Neorhizobium galegae bv. orientalis str. HAMBI 540: one gene and its partner. The protein of the gene in region 1 binds, or shares a complex with, the protein of each later gene. Links are inferred from orthologs where the notes say so. Each region holds a gene or a part of one and is shown in the gene's direction. Other genes may lie near its edges.

Region 1 (4,193 bases):
GCTTTCGTTCCAATGCGTGGCGGGCGTTAGGGCCCGCGACGACTTTGATACGATCTGATTCGGTGCGGTTAAGCCATGTTCAGTGGCTCTGGCATTCGCCAGAAGCGTCGCGATCCACAAGATATGGCGCCAGCGAGCGTGGCAGTTCTCCTCGCCAGATGAGCCGGACATGGTAGCCCGAGACCGGGCAGGTGAGGGCGACGACCTCGCCTTCGAATTCGGCCGTTTCGCCTGTCGGCTTGCGGATGATGCCGTCACCGGAGACGGTATCGAACGCAATGCCGATCTCGCCGAGCACGGACATGGCCTGCCGCCTGTCCTCGAAGCGGAGCAGCAAAGGTTTAGGCTGCATCGCCACCCGCCATTTCCCTCAGACGAGGCCGGCGATTGCCACCGCCGTCGTGCCGGTGGCAAACACGCGGGTCACCCGCAACGGGAGCAGGCCGCCGGCCGGTACGTTCGAAAGTGTGAGCACTTCGCCCGACAGCATGCGTACGGACAGGTGACCGCCGGTGCCCACATAAAGAGCGCGCGTCGCCTCCGGCAGATCTGCACTGTCGCTGGGCGTGATCGCAAAGCCGGAGGAAGCGGGGCCGGAAAGCGAGGCTTGGGTATTGGCGAAACGGTCGGGCATGGACGAAATCTCCTTGAATATCGCTGTCCGTCATTGTCGCTCTCCTCTCTCCCACGGGGAAAATGCGAGGCTTAAAAAAACGCTGTACCGCAGGCTTCCGGCCTTTCCGCAGAAGAAAATGTGGCTTCTTCGGCAGAAGAAAAGATGCAACGCCAAATACTTGGGCACGAACCGTCCGCGGGGCCGGCCCTTGTTGCATCATCGAAAGAGCCATTCGAAACGTTCTTTTTGAGGGCACATCATCCCCGTTTCCGCCGCCTGGAACTGGTGAAATCGCCGCGCTCTTCCTTTAGAAGAGAAGGATGACCAGTTTGCTCGACAACGATTCGCCCACGAACCTCACCGAATTTTCGGTGTCGGAACTGTCCGGCTCGATCAAGCGCACGGTGGAAAATGCGTTCGACCACGTGCGGGTACGTGGCGAGATTTCCGGTTATCGCGGCCAGCACTCCTCGGGCCACGCCTATTTCTCGCTGAAGGACGATCGCGCCCGGATCGATGCGGTGATCTGGAAGGGCACCTTCCCGCGCATCAAATTCCGCCCGGAAGAGGGCATGGAAGTGATCGCCACGGGCAAGATCACCACTTTCCCCGGTTCTTCGAAATACCAGATCGTCATCGAGAACCTGGAGCCGGCGGGTGCCGGCGCGCTGATGGCGCTGCTCGAGGAACGTCGGCGCCGGCTCGGCGGCGAAGGACTTTTCGACCAGGCCCGCAAGCGGCCTCTGCCCTTCCTGCCGCGGGTCATCGGCGTCGTGACCTCGCCGACCGGCGCCGTCATCCGTGATATCCTGCATCGTATCTCCGACCGTTTTCCGGTGCATGTCATCGTCTGGCCCGTCAAGGTGCAAGGCGAAGGATCGGGCGACGAGGTGGCGGCCGCAATCCGCGGCTTCAATGCGATGGCGCCTGGCGGCCCAATCAGGCGGCCGGACGTGCTGATCGTCGCCCGCGGCGGCGGCAGTCTCGAAGATCTCTGGAGTTTCAACGACGAGGCCGTTGTGCGTGCCGCGGCGGACAGCGAGATCCCGCTGATCTCGGCGGTCGGCCATGAGACCGACTGGACGCTGATCGACCACGCCGCCGATATCCGCGCACCGACGCCGACCGGTGCCGCCGAAATGGCCGTGCCGGTCAAGGCGGACCTCGAAGCGCAGGTCGCCAATCTCACAGCTCGCCTTCGCAGCGCCACCAGCCGCCAGATGGACCAGAGCCGCCAATCGGTTCGTGCGCTGGTTCGCGCGCTTCCCTCGCTCGACCAGTTGCTGGCCTTGCCGCGCCGGCGCTTCGACGAAGCGGCGGCCGGTCTCGGGCGTGGACTGGAACGCACCACGGTGGTCAAGCGCCGCAGTTTTGAACGAGCCTCTTCGGGGCTGCGGCTGGAACTGCTGACCAACCGCCTTGCCCAGCAGCGGCAGTTGCTGGCCGACCGGCTGACGCGCGGCGACCGCTGCCTGGAACTGCAAGTGCTGAAGGAGAACAACCGTGTTGCCAAAGCCGGCGCATCGCTTTCGGCGCTCCCGGCAAGGCTGCTCGGCCAGCTGCAGCGCGAGCGCCAGCATCTCGCATCGATGGCCCGCCACGCGGATACGGCGATCTCGCACACGCTGATGCGCAGCCGTGCGGCGATCACAGCGCAGGATCGCGTGCTGCAATCGCTCTCCTACAAGAACGTGCTGAAGCGCGGCTTTGCCGTGGTGCGCGGCGAGGACGACCGGCCGCTGACACGCGCTGCCGGCATTGGTCAGGGGCAGGCGATCTCCGTGGAATTTGCCGACGGCCGCATTGCAGCGGTGACCGGCGAGGGCGGCGAACTGGCCGATCCTCCCGTTGCGGCGCCTGAGCCCAAGAAGCGGCCGGCGAAACCGGAGCCGCCCGGAGACGCGCCAAAACAGGGCACGCTCTTCTGATGCATGTGCTCCTGGTGCTTGCCCATCCGCTGCCGGAAAGCTTTGCGCATTCGGTTGCCCGCGTGGCACGCGAGACGCTGGAGGCGAATGGCCATACGGTGGACCTGGTCGATCTCTATTCGGAGAGTTTTGATCCGCGGCTGACGGAACACGAACGGCGCGCTTACTTCGATGTGCCCTACGACACATCGGAGGTGGCGGATCTCGTGGCGCGGCTGCAGAAGGCCGAGGCGCTGATATTCGTCTTCCCGCAATGGTGGTTCAACCTGCCGGCGGTGCTTAAGGGTTTCTTCGACCGAGTCTTTGCGCCAGGTGTCGCCTTCCGCCACGACAAGGCGGGCGGAAGGATCGTGCCCTTGCTCACCAACATCCGCCATTTCTGTGCCTTCACGACCACAGGTTCGCCCTGGTGGGTCGTGAAGTTCTATATGGGCGACCCCGTGCGTCGTCAGCTCAGGCGCGGTATCGCGATCTTCTGCAACAGAAAAGTCGATTTCCGCATGCTGGCGCTGCACGACATGGACCGGGCCGCCGATGAGAAGCGCAGGCGGCACCTGGAGCGCGTGAAAGCTGCGCTCCAGATGTTAGGTTGAGGATTTAGGCCCACTCGCCCTTACGCATCACCGGCACCTTGGTGCCATCGGCGCGCAGGCCGTCGATGTCGACCTTGTCGGAGCCGATCATCCAGTCGATGTGGATCAGGCTGGAATTGCCGCCCTGTGCCTTGATCTGGTCCTGGCTGAGCGATGCACCGTCGAGGAAGCACTTCGAGTAGCACTGGCCGAGCGCGATGTGGCAGGAGGCGTTTTCGTCGAACAGGGTGTTGTAGAACAGGATACCGCTCCTGGAGATCGGCGAGGAATGCGGCACCAGTGCCACTTCGCCGAGCCTTCGGGCGCCTTCGTCCGTATCCAGGACCTTGTTCAGCACTTCCTCGCCCTTCGAAGCCTTCGCCTCGACGATCCGGCCGCCTTCGAATTTCACCTGAATATTGTCGATCAGCGTGCCCTGGTGCGAGAGCGGTTTGGTGCTGGAGACATGGCCTTCGACCTTCAGCGCATGCGGCGTGGTGAAGACTTCTTCGGTCGGGATGTTGGGGTTGCAGGTAATGCCGTTCTTGGCGGTGGACGCGCCGCCATGCCATTCGTGGCCGTCGGCAAGGCCAACCGTCAGGTCGGTGCCTGGGCCGGTGAAGTGGAGCGCGGAAAAGCGCTCGCCGTTGAGCCAGGTGGAGCGCTTCTTGAGATTGCCGTTATGTTCGGCCCATGCCGCGACCGGATCGGCGAGATCGACGCGCGAGGCAGCGAAGATCGCGTCCGCCAGCTTGCCGACCGCCACGTCTTCCGGAACGTCCGGGAAGACCTGGCGCGCCCACGACGGATTGGGATAGGAAACGATGTTCCAGTTGATGTCGAAATTGGCGATTTTTTCCAAGGCGGGTTTGTAGGCCATGGAATTGGCCTTGTTGGCGCGCGCCACCTTGGCCGGATCCTGGCCGGAGAGCATCATCGGATTGTCGCCGGAAATGGCAAGTCGTGCGGCGCCATTGGCATAGGCTTGGGCCATGCCGTCATAGAGCCAGCCGGATGCCTTGTCGAAGCTGCCGTCTGGCGCATATTCGTAGCGCGCCACCGTCGTTTCCTCGTCGG
Region 2 (4,165 bases), 4.0 Mb from region 1 along the record:
AGATCACCGGCTTTTTCCTCGCGGCACTGCTCGGCGGCGTGGTGGTCGACCACGCGCTCGGGGTCATCTACCTCGCCTATGTCACGGGCACCGGGCTTTCGACCGCCTTCATCGGCGACCTTTCCTTCGTTCCCGGCGACGTGCTGAAGGCGATGATCGCGGCACTCGCCGGCCGCGCAGTAATGGTCGGTTATCCGCTGCTACCGCAACGGGCCTGATCGGCCGCGCCCCGTCAGTCCAGGAACTGATAAAGCCAGTCGCGCAAGTCTTCGGGGAGCGGCACTGGTTCCCTGCTTTCGGGATCGCAGGCCATCCAGACGATCTCGGCTTCCGCAACCGCCTCGTTGCCTCGCAGCATATGCACCAGGAACCCCGCCGACTTTCCGCCGATCTTGCTGACACCGATATGCGTGTGGACGACGTCACCCAGCTTCAAGGCCGAGTGGAACGTGCAGGTGATCTTGCCGATCCTGAAGAACGGATCGCCCTTCTGCGACCTGCGGCGACGCCAGAATTCCGTGACGGCTTCTTCCGCCCGCACGACATAGGCCGAGCGGAACATCTCGCCATGCATATCGACATCGCGGAAAGGAACACGGAATTCCTGAGACTTGACTGGCTCTTTGACCACAATACCCTCTGGGTTGCACCCTCTATGTAAGACCATTCTTTCAAGCTAAACAAGCGCAAGAGCAAGGGGTTGCGGCTTGAAAAAGTCAGCTTTCTGCGCCATGTCGGAAAGGTCCAGACCGGACTGACCCCTGACGAGGCCGCCGCATGACCACGCGCCTTTACGAACACAAGATCTTCCTCGAACACAGCACGCCGGAAGGACATCCCGAACGGGCAGACCGGCTGCGTTCGCTGGCGATCGCGCTGGAGCATCCGAATTTCGCCAGGCTCGACCGCAAGGACGCTCCGCAGGCGAACGAGGACGCGGTTCTGCTCGCCCATCCGGAGGAGCACCTGCGCGCCGTCATGCGCGAAATCCCCGAGGAGGATACGATCCGCCAGATCGAGGCCGACACCTATGTGGGGCCGAAGAGCTTTCAGGCGGCGTTGACCGGCATCGGCGGCGCGATGGCCGCCGTCGACGACGTCGCGACCGGCAAGGTGGACAATGCTTTTGTGGCGGCAAGGCCCCCCGGCCACCACGCCGAAAAAGACAAGGCGATGGGTTTTTGCCTGTTCAACAACGCTGCGATCGCCGCGCGTCACGCGCAACGGAAATACGGCATGGAGCGCGTCGCGATCGTCGATTGGGACGTGCATCACGGCAACGGCACGCAGGACATCTTCTGGGACGATCCGTCGGTGCTGTTCTGCTCGACGCACCAGATGCCGCTTTATCCCGGCACCGGCGCCAAGGACGAGACCGGCACCAGGAACAACGTGGTCAACGCGCCGCTTTCGCCCGACACCGGCAGCGAATATTTCCGCGAGGCCTTCAAGAGCCGCGTGCTTCCGGCGCTCGACAATTTTCGGCCGGATTTCATCATCATCTCGGCGGGCTTCGACGCGCATCACCGCGATCCGCTGGCGCAGATCAATCTCGTCGGCGACGATTTCGACTGGGCGACCGGCCGGCTGATGGAGATCGCCGGCAAATATGCCGGCAACCGTATCGTCAGCCTGCTCGAGGGCGGATATGATCTGGAAGGACTCGCCGAATCGGCGGGCATGCACATCTGCAGACTGATGAAGGGATAGACGATGACCGAAAACACCGAGAGCCTCGATGTGAGCGGCTATTCCTTCGAGAAGGCCGTTGCCGAACTCGAAAGCATCGTGGCGCGGCTGGAACGCGGCGACGTGGCGCTCGACGAATCGATCGCCATCTACGAGCGCGGCGAGGCGCTGAAGAAACATTGCGAAAAACTGCTGACGGCCGCCGAAAACCGCATCGAGAAAATCCGCCTCGACCGCGCCGGCAAGCCGCAGGGCGTCGAGCCGCTCGACGGCGAATAAGCCGGACGGCTAAAACCAAAGTCTTACAACCTTCGCATGGAATGCGTCATAAACCGATTGACGCACCGGAAACGCCTCCCCATGATGGCCTATCTGCGTGGTTGCTTTGGGAGGAGGCCATTATGAACTTCGGCGTGAAGTCCAGTAAAATCAATCTCATGTTCGTGGCGACACTTGCCGTCTCGACGGCATTTTCGGCCGCCGGCGCGAAGGCTGCGGAATTCATCAACGTGCTGACCGGTGGCACGTCCGGCGTGTATTATCCGCTCGGCGTGGCGCTTGCCGAAATTTATGGACAGGGGATCAAGGACGCGCGCACCCAGGTGCAGGCCACCAAGGCATCCGTCGAAAACCTCAACCTGCTGCAGGCAGGACGCGGCGAAATCGCCTTCTCGCTCGGCGATTCCGTCCAGGAAGCCTGGAAGGGCAACAAGGAGGCCGGCTTTCCCGCCAAGCTCGACAAGCTGCGCGGCATCGCCGCCATCTATCCGAACTATATCCAGGTGGTCGCCAGCGCCGAATCCGGCGTGAAGACGCTTGCTGATCTCAAGGGAAAGAGCCTGTCGGTTGGCGCACCTGCCTCCGGCACGGAACTCAATGCCCGCGCCATCTTCACCGCTGCGGGCATGTCCTACAAGGATCTCGGCAAGACCGAATACCTGCCGTTCGCCGAATCCGTCGAGCTGATCAAGAACCGCCAGCTCGACGCTACGCTGCAATCGGCCGGCCTTGGCGTCGCCTCGATCCGTGACCTTGCGACCTCGCTGAAGATCAACGTCGTGGCGATCCCGGCCGCCGAAGTCGCCAAGATCGGCGCTCCCTATGTCTCGGTGAAAATCCCGGCCGGCACCTATGAGGGGCAGACCGCCGATGTCGAGACCGCCGCCGTCGGCAACTTCCTGATCACCCATTCGGGCGTTTCCGACGAAACCGTCTACCAGATGACCAAGCTGCTGTTCTCCAACCTGCCGAAGCTTTCCGCAGCGCATGCCGCCGCCAAGGCGATCGACGTCAAGAAGGCGCTGGAAGGCATGCCCGTACCGCTGCATCCGGGCGCCGAGCGGTATTACAAGGAAGTCGGGCTGTTGAAGTAGAGCGATACGCAGACTTTGCCTATTGCAGCAAGTCCCCCCCCAAACCCCTCCCCACAAGGGGGAGGGGCTTAACCTGCCGCCCGCCGACGCCCACTTGGTCGGGAGGGAGCCGCGGGTCTTCTCCCCCTTGTGGGGAGATGGCCGGCAGGCCAGAGGGGGTTTCCCAACAGACCAGAGAGCTTGCCGAGAGAACCAATGTCCGAAACCCCAATGCCAAACCCGATGATCTCGCAGAGCGCCGAAGAGCCGATCGAGGGCCTGCCAGCCGGGTTCGGCGAAGGTTTGACCGGGCGGATCGCCTTCTGGATCGCCTTTGCCTTTACCCTTTTCCAGCTCTGGACCGCCGCCTACGGGACGCTTGCGAGCCAGATCGTCCGCGCCATGCATGTTGGCTTCCTGCTGCTGCTCGGTTTCGTGCTGATCGGCAATCTCGTCGCCAAAACGAAAGCCGGCAAGATCTGGTTCTGGGCACTTGGCATCGTCGGCTTCCTGACCGGGCTCTACAATTGGGTCTTCTACCACGACCTGATCGTCAGGAGCGGGTTCCTGACGACGCCGGACCTTATCGTCGGAACCGTGCTGATCGTGCTCGTCTTTGAAGCGGCGCGACGGCTGATGGGCCTGCCGCTGACGATCATCGCCGCCATATTCCTCGCCTATTGCTTTTTCGGCCAATACGCCCCCGGGCCGTTCATCCATCGCGGTTACGATTTCGAACAGATCATCGAGAATTTCGCCTATGGGACCGAGGGCATCTACGGAACGCCGATCTACGTCTCGGCGGCGTATATCTTCATCTTCGTGGTCTTTGCCGCCTTTCTGGAGCGCGCCGGCATGCTGGCGCTCTTCAACGATTTCGCACTCGGCCTCGTCGGCACCTGGCGCGGCGGACCGGCGCAGGTTTGCGTGATGTCCTCGGCGCTGATGGGCACGATTTCCGGCTCGGGCGTCGCCAATGTCGTCGCCTCCGGCCAGTTCACCATTCCGCTGATGAAGCGCTTCGGCTTCCGCTCGGCCTTTGCCGGCGGCGTCGAGGCGACGTCCTCGATGGGCGGGCAGATCATGCCACCGGTCATGGGCGCCGTCGCCTTCATCATGGCGGA

The links. Proteins that work in one complex are often made in the same cells at the same time.
Region 2: the proteins of xseA (region 1) and RG540_RS02570 are in contact, whole or in part, in a cryo-EM structure (PDB 8TXR), measured with the Escherichia coli proteins. The link is inferred for Neorhizobium galegae bv. orientalis str. HAMBI 540 from one-to-one orthologs.

The regions. Positions count from the first base shown.
Region 1 is NZ_HG938353.1:4,566,886-4,571,078, forward strand. Bases 342-3,240 are described here. They hold xseA (exodeoxyribonuclease VII large subunit), read left to right. Parts: upstream 342-936; coding sequence 937-2,544; downstream 2,545-3,240. Other genes in these bases: RG540_RS22020 (hypothetical protein), read right to left, coding at 342-352; RG540_RS22025 (spike base protein, RCAP_Rcc01079 family), read right to left, coding at 371-634; RG540_RS22035 (NAD(P)H-dependent oxidoreductase), read left to right, coding at 2,544-3,137; RG540_RS22040 (aminopeptidase), read right to left, coding at 3,142-3,240. Also shown: more of RG540_RS22020, read right to left, coding at 80-341; more of RG540_RS22040, read right to left, coding at 3,241-4,193. UniProt on the Escherichia coli protein: Bidirectionally degrades single-stranded DNA into large acid-insoluble oligonucleotides, which are then degraded further into small acid-soluble oligonucleotides.
Region 2 is NZ_HG938353.1:540,618-544,782, reverse strand. The notes cover bases 470-3,340. They hold RG540_RS02570 (exodeoxyribonuclease VII small subunit), read left to right. Parts: upstream 470-1,713; coding sequence 1,714-1,968; downstream 1,969-3,340. Other genes in these bases: RG540_RS02560 (TRAP transporter permease), read left to right, coding at 3,258-3,340; RG540_RS02565 (TAXI family TRAP transporter solute-binding subunit), read left to right, coding at 2,127-3,062; RG540_RS02575 (histone deacetylase family protein), read left to right, coding at 778-1,710; RG540_RS02580 (acyl-CoA thioesterase), read right to left, coding at 470-631. Outside these bases: RG540_RS02585 (biotin transporter BioY), read left to right, coding at 1-218; more of RG540_RS02580, read right to left, coding at 233-469; more of RG540_RS02560, read left to right, coding at 3,341-4,165. UniProt on the Escherichia coli protein: Bidirectionally degrades single-stranded DNA into large acid-insoluble oligonucleotides, which are then degraded further into small acid-soluble oligonucleotides.